DNA from 3 places in the Bradyrhizobium sp. S3.3.6 genome. Region 1 is predicted to be linked to each of the others. Evidence: predicted binding sites of a transcription regulator. Region 1 holds the regulator's gene; each other region holds the start of a gene.
What was found. Region 1 encodes LexA, which represses DNA repair genes until DNA is damaged. Its sites were predicted from a motif close to TGTTCNNNNTGTGTTCNG; they were not measured.
Positions count from the first base shown of each region.

Region 2: the regulator LexA is predicted to act here: its motif matches at 2,564-2,581, upstream of ABID59_RS03255 (ribonuclease T2 family protein).
Region 3: the regulator LexA is predicted to act here: its motif matches at 1,776-1,793, upstream of recA (recombinase RecA).

Region 1 covers NZ_JBEPOT010000002.1:769,128-773,627, reverse strand. The annotation lists gene ABID59_RS08330 (ComEC/Rec2 family competence protein) at 1-417, shown strand, start outside; gene ABID59_RS08325 (hypothetical protein) at 428-859, opposite strand; gene ABID59_RS08320 (hypothetical protein) at 1,053-1,307, opposite strand; gene lexA (transcriptional repressor LexA) at 1,486-2,187, opposite strand; gene ABID59_RS08310 (molybdopterin molybdotransferase MoeA) at 2,364-3,575, opposite strand; gene ABID59_RS08305 (helix-turn-helix transcriptional regulator) at 3,680-4,500, opposite strand, start outside.
Region 2 covers NZ_JBEPOT010000001.1:670,440-674,939, reverse strand. The annotation lists gene ABID59_RS03270 (outer membrane protein) at 1-342, shown strand, start outside; gene ABID59_RS03265 (cold-shock protein) at 429-644, opposite strand; gene ABID59_RS03260 (23S rRNA (adenine(2030)-N(6))-methyltransferase RlmJ) at 897-1,763, opposite strand; gene ABID59_RS03255 (ribonuclease T2 family protein) at 1,817-2,518, opposite strand; gene ABID59_RS03250 (hypothetical protein) at 2,638-3,102, opposite strand; gene ABID59_RS03245 (hypothetical protein) at 3,285-3,578, shown strand; gene ABID59_RS03240 (DUF3617 domain-containing protein) at 3,633-4,163, shown strand; gene ABID59_RS03235 (ATP-binding protein) at 4,181-4,500, opposite strand, start outside.
Region 3 covers NZ_JBEPOT010000004.1:571,605-576,104, reverse strand. The annotation lists gene ABID59_RS15470 (hypothetical protein) at 651-818, opposite strand; gene ABID59_RS15465 (hypothetical protein) at 1,221-1,388, opposite strand; gene ABID59_RS15460 (hypothetical protein) at 1,403-1,639, opposite strand; gene recA (recombinase RecA) at 1,886-2,974, shown strand; gene ABID59_RS15450 (hypothetical protein) at 3,121-3,852, shown strand; gene ABID59_RS15445 (hypothetical protein) at 4,073-4,500, shown strand, end outside.

The DNA.
Region 1 (4,500 bases):
GATGCCGACTCTCGCGATCCCGGCAGCGTCGCGCTTGCCGATGGTGTGTCGTGCGACGAGTCAGGCTGCGTGACGCCGCTTGCCGACGGACGCATCGTTGCGCTGGCGTTGCGCATTGACGCGCTGGGAGACGATTGCAGCCGCGCGGCACTGGTGGTGACGGCAAGGCCCGCGCCGCCGGATTGTGGTGCGATGGTGGTCGATCGGCCACGTCTCGTGCGTCAGGGCGCGCTGGCGCTGACGCCGCGTGGCGACGGCTTTGCGATTCAGGCGGTAAAGGCGAGGGGCGCAAACCGCCCCTGGTCGCCGGCGGCGGCCGGCGATGGAGATTTCGAACAGACCCTCATGCCGCGGTCGGCAGCTCCGCGCTCCAAAGACGCAACGCCGTCTGACACCGACCTGCAGGCCGATGACTGAGATCGACGGCTTAGCCGATCGGCAGGCGCGGGGACGTGGAGCGGCTGTCGGCGACCTGCGGCTTGTGCTCGCGCTCGCCGAGCGGCTGGGTCACGGGCAGTTGCAGCACGGTTGCGCGCTGGCCTTCGACCAGCTGCGTCACCAGCACGTATTTGCCGTCGGGGAATTCGATCGCGTCGTGATGGCGGTCGGGAATGTGCGGATCGACCTTGCCGAACTTGCCGACGCGCGAGTTGATGGTGCGCGTCCAGATCCAGCGATTGTCGTAGCGGACGTTGTCGGCGAAGGCGAGCTCCGTTCCCGGCAGCAGGCAAACCGCGACGGACATGTCGGCTTCGGAGGCGAAGCCGCGCGTCGAGGTGCCGCGGAACGTTGTCGTGACGATCGTCTCGCCAACTTCTGCGGGACGCGTCGCGACGGCATGCAGGCTATAGTCACACATCGGGTGCTCCTCAATCAGGATAGAGCACCCGCGCCTCTGTCTCGGAGGCGCAGGCCCCTATCAGAGTGGAAGCTCATCTTATGCTTGTTTGTGGGCAAATCTGCGGCTCGCATCAGCAGAGCGCGATCACATTATCTTTTTCAAATGCACGAGGAACAAAGCCTGCTCCCGCGCATTCGGTGAGCGCGTTGCTTCAGCGGCCGGCTGGCGCTGACCAGCCCGAATATTGCCAAGCCGGCTGCGCGACGGCGTTACGGGCATTGCGGAATTGCTCGGTCGTTGCGCGCGGTGCTTTGCGAGCGTGGTGCTGCGGCTGCGCAGCCAAGGCTTGCGACCCCAAGGCTTGCGACCCCAAGGCTTGCGAGCCCAAGGCTTGCGACACTAAGGCCTGCGACGCTGATACTGCGATCAGCGTCATCGTGACGGTGCTCAAAATGATCTTGCGCATGTTGGTCTCCTCGGTCTGGCAAAGGCCCTGCGAAGCAATGCGTGCTTCGTTGCGGCGTGCCGAGGATGTAGCGCTGGAGAAGGGGCCGGATAATCTGTGCAAAACCAGAAAGACTACCCAGCCGGAGCGGACAATCGTCCGCTCCAATCGTTGATTGCGCTCGCCGATAGCGACGCGATCAGTACTTCCGGTACAGCCCGATCAGCTTGCCCTGGATCTTGACCCGGTTGGGCGGCAGGATGCGAACCTCATAGGCCGCGTTGGCCGGCTCGAGCGCGATCGAGGCGCCGCGACGGCGGAAACGCTTGAGTGTCGCTTCCTCGTCGTCGATCAGGGCGACCACGATGTCGCCGGTATCGGCGCTCTCGTTGCGCTGGATCAGCGCCATGTCGCCATCGAGAATGCCGGCCTCCACCATGGAGTCGCCGCGCACTTCGAGCGCGTAATGCTCGCCCGAGCCGAGCATGTCGGGCGGGACGCTGATGGTGTGGCTGCGGGTTTGCAAAGCCTCGATCGGCGTGCCGGCCGCGATCCGGCCCATCACGGGCACTGCGACTGGACGCTCACCCTCGTCGGCCGGCAGGCTCGACGCCGGGCGCACCTTGCCGAGATTGCCCTCGATGACGCTCGGCGTGAAGCCGCGGCGGCTGCCAGCGGCGGCCTGGAGCTCAGGCAGCTTGATCACCTCGATGGCGCGGGCGCGGTTGGGCAGGCGGCGGATGAAGCCGCGCTCCTCGAGCGCAGTGATCAGGCGATGGATGCCTGATTTTGAGCGCAGATCGAGCGCGTCCTTCATCTCGTCGAAGGAGGGCGGCACGCCGCTTTCCTTCAGACGTTCACTGATGAACCGCAGGAGCTCGTACTGTTTGCGCGTTAACATCTCGACCAAAATCCCCCGGTTGATGTCGTTCGATTCCGAGACGCTGAAGTCAGCAATAAGCCGCTACATGCTCGAAACAAATCATGAACGGACACTATATGTTCGATACTTGTTCCGCAACTGCTTAATTTACCGTGAACGCGACAAAGTTCGCGGAACGCATGCGAACAATGCGCTCAGACGGGCAGTCGCAGCACCTCGCAGGGCGCTCCCGCTTCGGCCCTCGGTGCGAACGGTGCGCGCACGAGAAGTGCCTGTGCCGCAGCGAGATTCGCAAGCAGCGAGGAGTCCTGGTGATTGACGGGAAGGGCGATCAGCGTGCCGTCATCACGCACATCCAGGCGGGCGCGCAGATAGTCCTCGCGCTGGTCATTGGCGCCGACGTCGCGGCCGAGCACGGCGCGTTCGCGGCGGTGATGAACCATCGAACGGCCCGACAACGCACGAATCAGCGGCACCATGAACAGGAAGCCGCAAACGTAGGATGACACGGGATTGCCGGGCAGGCCGATTACGCGCATCGCCCCGAGCTGCCCGTTCATCATCGGCTTGCCCGGCCGCATCGCGATCTTCCAGAACGCCATCGAGGTGCCCTCGTCGCGGAGCGCCTGCTGCACCAGATCGTGGTCGCCGACCGAGGCGCCGCCCGTCGTGATCAGGATGTCGGCGCCGGAATCGCGGGCGCGGCGGATGCCGGCGGTGGTGGCGGCAAGCGTGTCGGCGGCAATCCCGAGGTCGATGGTGTCGGCCCCCTCGCTGCGGGCGAGCGCATGCAGGGCATAGCCGTTGGAATAGACAATCTGGCCATGACCGGGCGTCGTACCCGGCATCACCAGCTCGTCGCCGGTTGCGAGAATCGCGACCTTCGGACGGCGGCGGACCGCCAACTGCGGGTGATTCATGCCGGCGGCAAGCGCGAGGTCGCGCTCGGTCAGCCGGGCGCCCTTGCGCAGGAGCACGTCACCCTCGCGGAAGTCGATGCCGGCCGGGCGGATGTGCCGCCCGGCGACGGCGGCTTCCTTGATCGCGATGCGCTTGCCGTCGGCGACGGTGTCCTCCTGGATCACGACCGCATCGGCGCCGTCGGGAACGACGCCACCGGTGAAGATCCGGACGGCTTCGCCGGCACCGACAGTTCCTGCAAACGGCCGGCCGGCAGCGACCTCGCCGATGATATTGAGCTGCGCATCGACCCTGGCTGCATCGGCCGCGCGGACGGCATAGCCGTCCATCGCCGACATCGCCTGCGGTGGCTGCGTGCGCCGTGCGGCGAGATCGCGCGCCAGCACCCGGTGCCAAGCCTCATCGAGCGCAACCATCTCTTCAGCCAGCGGCTCCGCACCGGCGAGCACCGCGGCAAGCGCATCGGAAACCGGCATGAGGGCCACGGCTGAAAGCTCCTGCTTGGGCAACGCGACAATCAGGTCGCGGCCAGCGTTCTAGCCGACTGTGGCCGTTGAGGCAAAACGGATGCGCATACGCGCGGACGCAGCTATTTCTGGAGCAACAGCCGCACCAGCTCGGCCTGTCGCCCCACGCCGGTCTTGTCGAAGATCTTCGACAGATGGCTGCGCGCGGTTCCGTCCGCGATGCCGAGCCGTTCGGCCGTGGCTTTGCGGCCGCCGCCCTTGACGATCTCGAGCGCGAAGGCCGCTTCGGCACGGGTCAGGCCGTAACGCGCGCGTAGGGCGTCGAGTCTTGATCTCGCGTCCGGCTCGGGGTCGGTGATCAGCACCATCGCACTCGATCGCCAGCCGGAGGCGAGCGACACCGAGCTCTCCGCCCAATCGCTGCCGACCGGCGTTACCTGCACGTGCAGCGGCATGCGGCCGGGAAGCCGCCGCAGGCTCATCTCGCCTCCGATGCGATCGGGATTATCGATGCTGCACGAACCGACCAGCGTTTGCAGACAACGGCCATCGTCGCTGGTGATGGCGCTCAGCGCGCCCGCGTCGATCACGATGCCGTCGGCGGCGTCGAGCCATTCGCGCGCGCGACGATTGACGAAGATCGGGCGGGCCTGGGCGTCCGCGAGAATGAAACCCTGATCGAGGCCGTCGAGGCCCGCCAGCGCCGCGCGGCCGGCGATGTCGAGCTGGTGGGTACGCCGCTGGATCGCAACGGCGCGTACGAGATGCTGCGCCAACGTTGCAAACAGCCGCCGCGCCTTGTCGTCATACGGAGACAAATTGGACGGCCGATGGCTGGTCAGGATGCCTGTGGCGTTGTGATCGACCAGCAGATTCGTCGTCAACGGTTCGGTGTCGAAACCGCCCGGCTGCCACCATTCGTTGTAGAAATCGCTGCGGGTGA
Region 2 (4,500 bases), on a different contig from region 1:
GCCGCAGGCGCCGACGACACTTTTGCGCCGTGGAAGTTCTCCAATCCCTGGTTCGGCACACTGCGTGGTCGCGCCGGCTATGCCTTCAGCAACATCCTGTTCTACGGCACCGCCGGCCTCGCCTTCGGCGAGCTGCGCGCGCAGACCTTCGGCTGGACGGAATCGCACACCACCGCCGGCTGGACCGCTGGCGTCGGCGCGGAAGTCGGCTTCGCGCCGAACTGGAGCGCGAAGCTCGAATATCTCTACATCGATCTGTCGTCGAGCCAGTTCGCAATTACAGGCGTGTCAAACGGCTATAGCGCCAGCGTTGTTCGCGCAGGCGTGAACTATCACTTCTGATAGCCAAATAAGAAAATACCGGACTAGAGCCTCCCGGCCGCTCGCGGCCGGGACTTTTTTGCGCCAGGCTTCTTGGGGCAGGTCCGCTACGAAAGTATCACGAGATTGACCGCCTTCGGCCCCTTCCCCTTCTTGTCCGGTTCGACTTCGAATGTGATACGCTGTCCTTCGGCAAGGTCCTTCAGTCCCGCCCGCTCCACCGCGGTGATGTGAACGAAGACATCGCGACCGCCGTCGTCCGGCTTGATGAAGCCGTAGCCGCGCTCGCCGTTGAAGAACTTAACCGTTCCCGTATTGGCCATCGGGAAACTCCCCCTCATTGCTCCTCCGTCGCAACGCAGACGCGCGTCGCGACATGACCGGGCATCACGTAGCCCGGGAGAGCTGGCCATCCTTGGGCAGACCCTTCGGTCCGACTGGATCTTTGTTAGGCCTTCACTCCGCCGCAACCATTCGCGGAAGCGGAACGTAAAGCCAGTCACGCCAACAGCATAATACGGTTCTTTGCAGATTGACTACCGCTACTGCATCTTTTTCCCAAGAATGGCGGCGCTTTAGGGGTAAGGCTTTGGTACTTCCAATCGGAATCTGGCAGCGCCGCCTTGGCCGAGCGGCATTTCCAGCTCGGGCAGGATCGTCTTGAGCTCGCCCTGCAGCGTATAGGGCGGATTGACGATCAACAGCCCGGCGGACGTGAGAGGTGCGCCGTCCATCTGCGGCGCGGCGCTGAATTCGAGCCGCAGACATTTTCCCGGAGTCTTTGCTGCAGCCGCGGTCCGCGCCACCAGTTGCGCCAGCGCGTCGGTGGCGCGCCGGCTCTTGGCGGGATACCAGATTACATAGATACCGGTTGGCCATTTCGCATAAGCGGTGGAGAAGGCCTCGCCCAGTCTCTCGAACTCGTCTTTCGCCTCAAACGGCGGGTCGATCAGCACGAGCCCGCGCCGCTCCTTCGGCGGCACGAACGCGGGCAGCGCCATCCAGCCGTCGAGATCGACCACGCGGGCCTGTTCGTCCCGCCGCAACACGCCGATCAGCGCCTTGCGTGCCTTCGGCTCGAGCTCGCAGGCCACAAGGCGATCTTGCGGCCGCATCAGGCCGCGCGCGATCAAGGGCGAGCCCGGATAGGCCTTGAGCTCGCCCTTCGGATTGAAGGCGCGGACGATGTCCATGTACGGCTTGGTCAGCGCGACGGTCTCGTTCGAAAGGCGCGCCTGCATCAGCCGCGCGATTCCCGTCAGCCACTCGCCGCTGCGGCGGGCCTCGTCGCTGTCGAGATCATAGAGGCCGGCACCCGCATGGGTGTCGATGACGCGGAAGGCGGCCGGCTTGTCCTGCAAATAGGTCAGGATGCGCGCCAGCACGATGTGCTTGATGACATCGGCGAAGTTGCCGGCGTGAAAGGCGTGACGATAGTTCATGCAAGAGCACTACGCCACGCGATGGCTTGAGCAAAGAGGCACGACAGCCTGAACTACCCACCCCTGATCGGCGGCATCGTCACCTGGTCGCGTCGGCAGGCGCGGCGGTCGAGTTCTTCGCAGGCGCGGAACTGCAAATCCTTGCTGAGGCAGATGCGGACCTCGGAGAGCCGGGTGCGGTTGCAGGTGACCGAGACGGCTGCGTTGCTCAGGCCCGGATTGGCCTTGACGAAGGCTTCTTCCACCTCGCCCGGCGCCACGGTCTTGGCCTGCGACAAATCGAGATATTCGGCCGGAATCTTGATCGCGGCGCGCGCCCTGCGGATCGTCTCGAAGTAGTTGCGGTCGGTCAGCCCCGAGCAGGTGCCGTGCTTGTCCCATTCGTTGAAGATCAGCCCCGGCGCCGGCATCAGATCGAGCATCGAGGAGACGATGTTGCGGTTCAGCCGCGGCGACGGCCGCTGGCAATATTCCGGAAAGCCGTTCTCATATTGCGGCCACAGCCCGTGCACCACGAAGGAATAAGGCCGTCCCTCGCACTGGATATTCGAGCGCCCCCCGCCGCGGCCGCGCTCGGCCGCTTCCTCACAGAAGGACGGTGACCAGGATAGCGACAGCACATAGAAATCGAATTCGCCCGGCGCGTTCTGCCGTTTGTCCTGCGCCTTCGCGCCGCCGGCCAGCGCGATCAGCCCCGCGGCAAGGGTCAATGAGATCACAAGGCGGGAGAGCGAATGCAATCTAAAATGAAACATGGCGACGTCCCTCAACTAGACTGTGCAATAAGCCTAGCAGGCAACAAGAACATTTCAAGAACAAAATTCAGGCGGCCGTCGATCGGCGGCTGGATCGGTTCGAATCAGGGATCTTCGACTTAAGGCTTGGCGGCGCGGCAGGCCGGATTGTAGGCCCAGTTGCGATCGAGCCCGACCACGCACCATTCCACGCCCTGGCCGTAACCGGCAAAGCCGCCGTCCTCGACGATCGAGAAGTGCACCCTGCGCATCTTGCCGTCGTTGAGCATGGCCTCGCCGGTGCAGTAGCGGCGCGGAATGTTGTCGGACGCCCAAGGCCGGAACGCGGTCTCGTGAACGGCCGAAAAGCCCTCGATCTTCAAAGGCGAATTCCAGAACGAGCTTTCCTTCTCCCAGAACTGGTTCGCGATCGTCGGCAGTGCCTTCTCGCAATCGGCGACGTTGCCGTCATAACGGGGCCCGCTCAGCCAGAAATTCAGCTCCAGCGGATTGGCGGCCCTTGCCTCACCGAGCGACAGCGCTCCGAACATGAGGCCGAGAACGGCGGCAAGGCGAAGCGATTTCAGGGAGGTTGAGGCGCGCATGGGCAATCCAGACAGCATGATCCGCGAAGGCAGGACGGTGACGCGAAGGGCGGGAGAGGTCAAGTGCAGCGCGGCAACACTCGGCCACGAGTTGACCATAAGGTCGCAGCCAACGGCCTATCCGTTCTTTTCAGCGGCGGTCCGGCACCGTAAAGTGATGCCAGCCAATCGGAGTGACGGGAATGCGAATCATTGCAGCCGCGGGCCTTCTTGCCTTGGGGATCATGGCGAGCCAGTCGGCGCGCGCCGACATCCTTCCGGTGCCGCCCTTCAAGGGCAACGACACCGGCGGTATCATCGCCTATTCCATGGCGACGCAGACCGATGCGCGCCAGGTCGCGGTGGATCATTGTGCGCGCTATGGCAAGGTGGTGAAATTCCTCGCCGTGCAGGCCTACGAGGGCGGCTACCTCTCCTTTGCCTGCCGCTGGGTGCCTTATGGCGCCGCCGATCGTCCGATCCGCACGCTCTACTGAGGCGTTTCGGGACGCCAGAGGTTGCGCCACGACATCTCAGCCGGAGTCCCTCGCATGACGCGCAAGCTTGCTTTGCTCGGATCAGTCGCTTGTCTCGGGTTGTCGGCGGTTAGCGCCTCGGCCGACGATTTGCCGGTACGCAAGGCCGGTCTCTGGGAATTGAAGATGGTCAGGACCGGCTCGGCGATGCCGGAAATGACCATGCAGCACTGCACCGACGAGGCTGTCGACAAGGAGATGAACAGCAACATCTCGCCGATGGCCAAGCAGGCCTGCTCCAAGCAGGACGTCAAGAAGACCGCCACCGGCTATGTCAGCGATTCCGAGTGCAGCGTCGCCGGCATGTCCACGACGTCGCACGCCGAGATCACCGGCGATTTCAATTCGGCCTACACGGTGAAGACCTCGTCGCATGCGCAAGGTGGCGCGGTCGGCGCCGCGGGGCGTGACTCCATCATGACGCTCGAAGCGAAATGGCTCGGCGCCTGCAAGCCGGACCAGAAGCCCGGCGACATCGTGATGCCCGGCGGCTTCAAGATGAACGTCCGCGATGTCGATAAGCTGAAAGCGCTGCTGCCGAAGTAGGCGGGGGGCTGCTGCAGCTACACCGGAATCCGCACGCTCGCCCTTAATCCGCCCATCGGGCTGTCGCCGAGCGTGATGTCGCCGCCATGCGAGCGGGCAATGTCGCGGGCGATGGCTAGGCCTAAGCCCGTGCCGCCTTCGTCCTGGTTGCGGGCGTTGTCGAGCCGCAGGAACGGCTTGAACACTTCCTCGCGCAGATGGACGGGAATGCCGGGGCCGTCGTCGTCGACGGTCACGGTGAGGTAGCGGTGATCGCGCTGGCCGGAGATGGCGATCGCCTTGCCGTAGCGCGCCGCATTGGTGACGAGATTGGCGAGGCAGCGCTTGAACGAGGCCG
Region 3 (4,500 bases), on a different contig from region 1:
ATTTGCCGCCAAGTCGCAGGTGGCTCATCGGAATTCAGCAAGCGCGCGCCGTTCGAAACAAGCGAAATCGGATTCCGAAAATGGAACCGACGGATGCTTTTTCACGCGCGCGGCCACCCGGCCAGGAACTCCGTTCATGGTCGGAGAACCACGGAGGCATACGCGGAGCACGCGCGATGGATCCGTGCTCGCGCAAGAAAAAACCCCGCCAGGGGAGAGCCGGGCGGGGTAGAAGGTTATTGGAGGCTGAGGTGCTGGGCTGCAACACCATAGCCGGACGACCCTAGCCCGTTCAGCTTACGACAGCCTGACAGACCGGGGCTTGCGGCCACGTCGAGAGCCGCTCTCACGTCCCAATTCAGACATCCCCCCGCACAACTTCAGACACATCCGTTGGCGACACTTTGCGGGCACGGCGAAGCCATGGGGGAAACGTGGCGCGCTGCTAGCGGGGTGGCATCATGGACAAGGTAGAGCGGTCATTTGCCGCCGCGACGGCGGCTGGCTTCGTGGTGTTGGTCATCGGCATCGTGCTGCTGGCGTTGATGTAGCGGCGGCCTTGGCGGCACGTGCCGCCAAAAGCTGCGAAAACAACCCCATGCACAGTAGGCAACGGCCTGTTTCGGCTGGCGTTTCCTAATGCACCTTTCCTAATGCACCTTGATCTCGTCCAGCGGCAGGCGGAGGTCGGCGGCACGCTCCGCGCGGTCCTTTTTGCGGAACTCGATTTCCTTGCGCTCGAACTTCGCCATCTCCTCGAGCGCCGCCTCGAGCAGAGAATTGCGCCTGACAGCATGGTGCTGCGTGTCTTCCGTCATGATCCAATCCCCCATGGGTGGCGGCCCCCTTTTCAAGTCGGCAGCCACGGAAAGGTTCGGTGCCACAAGATTGCGGAATGATGACGGCGCGTGCGGCCCCGGAAAAATAAAACGCCGCCCGCTTAAATGAGACGCAGGCGGCGGCTTTCCAGCCCCGGGAGGGGAAATGTAAAATCCCGATACCGGTGTGTCTGTCGTGCCGTGCCAAGGTTCATCGTGGTTCATCGTGCCCGGACGGAACGCCCGCAGGGCGGCCGCGCGCGCCACCTCCGCCGCATCCCATGCCCCTGTCGTGAATGAGGCGGCCCTATTGCATCAGCACGTAAACGCAACCGATTGCCACAATGGCTAACCACACCAACGAAGCGCTGAAAATTAGGATTTCCCGGTTCATCGCCAGCGCTAGTGTTTGATAGGGGAGACAGTCTCAATCTTGAGGCCGTCCGCATCTCGAACAGTCACCATCCGGCCTGTTTTCAACGCCGTGACCTTCGCGACGCGCAAAACTTCGGCCTCATCATCCAAATCCGGAACCATAGTCGATGGGCAGCCTTTGGCGGGTTCGCTCATTGGCACTGCCTGCCTCAGTTGTCTTGCTGCACATCTGTTTTGGGAATCTGTAGAGCGGGTGAGGTCAGCCACGCATTCATATGCGAAGCCGTCTCGGCCTGGCGGGCCCTGCGCAAGAACAGTTCGCGAGCGGTGCTGCCTGGAGCCTCTTTTTCGGCCGCCTGTTTGAACCGTCTGGCTTCTTGTGCCAATCGTTCTTCAAAGGACGTCGTGTGCTTGATCCGCCTTCGTTGCATGGCGCGGTCCTCCATTTTCCGGCCCCACGAATCTAAAATCGGCCGTAGAGCTCCGTCTGTTCGGTGTCCGACAAAGCCAAATCAAGCCACTGTGATTTTCAAGCTAGCCAGGCCGCTGAGGCCGGGAGCAGGCCAGTACCAAATTCCGCAAAAGAACATATTGCGAACCTAGAACAAATGGGGTACATTACTTTTATCGACGACCCGCTGCGCCAATCGTTTGTCCCGCACCCGAATCCTCGCCATAAGGAGCACGACCCGATGTCCACCACTGCCCTGCGTATCGTCGAAGGATCCTCCATGGACAAGAGTAAAGCTCTCGCTGCCGCGCTCTCCCAGATCGAGCGCCAGTTCGGCAAGGGCTCGGTGATGAAGCTCGGCAAGAACGACCGCTCGATGGATGTCGAGGCGGTGTCCTCCGGCTCCCTCGGGCTCGACATTGCGCTCGGGATCGGCGGCCTGCCCAAGGGGCGCGTCGTCGAGATTTACGGGCCGGAATCCTCGGGCAAGACCACGCTGGCGCTGCACACGGTGGCGGAAGGGCAGAAGAAGGGCGGTATTTGCGCCTTCATCGACGCCGAGCACGCGCTCGACCCGGTCTATGCGCGCAAGCTGGGCGTCAATATCGACGAACTTCTGATCTCCCAGCCGGACACTGGCGAGCAGGCGCTGGAAATCTGCGACACGCTGGTGCGCTCGGGCGCGGTGGACGTGCTGGTGATCGATTCGGTTGCGGCGCTGGTGCCGAAGGCCGAGCTCGAGGGCGAGATGGGCGACGCGCTGCCGGGACTTCAGGCGCGGTTGATGAGCCAGGCGCTGCGCAAGCTCACGGCCTCGATCAACAAGTCCAACACCATGGTGATCTTCATCAACCAGATCCGTATGAAAATCGGTGTGATGTACGGCTCGCCGGAAACCACCACCGGCGGCAACGCGCTGAAATTCTACGCCTCGGTCCGCCTCGACATCCGCCGCATCGGCGCGATCAAGGAACGCGACGAAGTGGTCGGCAACACCACGCGCGTCAAGGTGGTGAAGAACAAGCTGGCGCCGCCGTTCAAGCAGGTCGAATTCGACATCATGTACGGCGAAGGCGTCTCCAAGATGGGCGAGATCCTCGATCTCGGCGTCAAGGCCGGCATCGTCGAAAAGTCCGGCGCATGGTTCTCCTATGACAGCCAGCGCCTCGGCCAGGGCCGCGAGAACTCGAAGGCGTTCCTGAAGGCCAATCCCGATATCACCGCCAAGATCGAGACCTCGATCCGCCAGAACTCCGGCCTGATCGCCGAGCAGATTCTGGCCGGCAGCCCCGAGCGCGACGCCGACGGCGAAGAGCCCGCGGACGAGTAAGCTTACCGCGAAGAACTTTTCGCGAGGAGCGGGCGCTGAGGACGTTGAGTTGCCGACGTCATCAGTGCCCGTTTCTTTTTGCGTTTCGTTGATCAGGTGGTTTGATGAGGCGTGTGATTTTGACGGGTTCATCCGGGAGCGATCTCATGCGCTCGGGCCTCGCCGAGGCCGTCATTCCGTTCATGTTCCGTCTTGTTGATGGGCCTTTGCCTCTCGACGAACTCGCAGTCTATGTCGCCGCCCGTTCGGAGCCAGCAAAGCCGGGCAGGCACTGGTCGGACTACGTCGGACGAAAGCCTCAAGCTGTCAAAGAGACTGGACATCTCTCTCTGGTCGCGTTCTGCCAGCCCTGCGACGTTGTGGAATTGTGGTTTGATCGGAATCCTAATGATCAGCTCCAGCTGATCTGGCTTCTCGATTACCTCCGCTCCCACCCAGAGATTCTGGCTAAGGCAAGACTACGCCTGATTGCCTTCGATCTCATCACAGAGGACGCAAATTCTATCGCCAAGTCGCTGCCCCATATCCCCACCATCGGCGTGACCGCAGATGAACTTGAAACAGCAAGTATGGCTTGGCAGGCCTACGCTGCGCCGACGCCCGAGACTTGCGCCGAACTCGTTCACAGGGATCTGAATGCGCTGCTGATGCTGAGGCCGGCCTTGATCGACCTCTTGGCTGAGCTTCCTTCAATTTCGACGGGCCTCGGTGCAACAGAGATCCGATTCCTTGAGCTCATCGCACGTGGTTATGAGGGGACGAATGCACTCTTCCATCTCCGCTCGCTTCGCCGCACGCGCGTCTTTAATGAATGGGAGCTTGGCTGGTTGCTCCAGGGGCTCGCACTCGGCCCGAGACCTGCCGTGGCAGGGGCTTGACGACGAACTCCGGACGATTGACCGGGAGAATCTGAGAGACCGCCATAAGGCTTATTTGCGCAGCAGACTATCGCTGACCGAGTTTGGTAAAGCGGTGCTGGCGGGTAGTGAAGATTTCACCCGTTACAATCCTATCGATCGCTGGTGGGGCGGCACGCACCTGACCAACGATTGCCTCTGGCGCTATGGCCCTGTTCTAACGAAATCCTGAGGCCACGGCATGACGCGGCTCATTGTCACGACGGACTCGTCCATTGCCGGCGCCCTTCAACAGGCAGGCCTGGCCGACCTCGTGATTGCGATCGAGCGCCGGCTGGTCTGGGAGCCGTTGCCGTCCAACGCAGAGCTCGATGCGTTCTTCGCGCCGCGCACGACGCAGCGTCGAGGGCTTCATTGGCTGGATGATACGCCGCCCTGGCGCCTCGAGGACTCGGGCGCGGAAGACCGAGGACTGATTGAATTGTTCGCGGAATACGACTCAGTCGAGTTTTGGCGAGGGCCGGAGCCAAATGCGCAATTGATCCTGCTCTGGCTGCTCGATCATTGGCACCGCAAATGCAATGCAAATCCCGACTTTGTCGTGCGCGCTCTGTTTTTGGGGGCCAGGGATGTCGACCCGCCGCGAGGGGAACTCTACCCGCCGGTTGT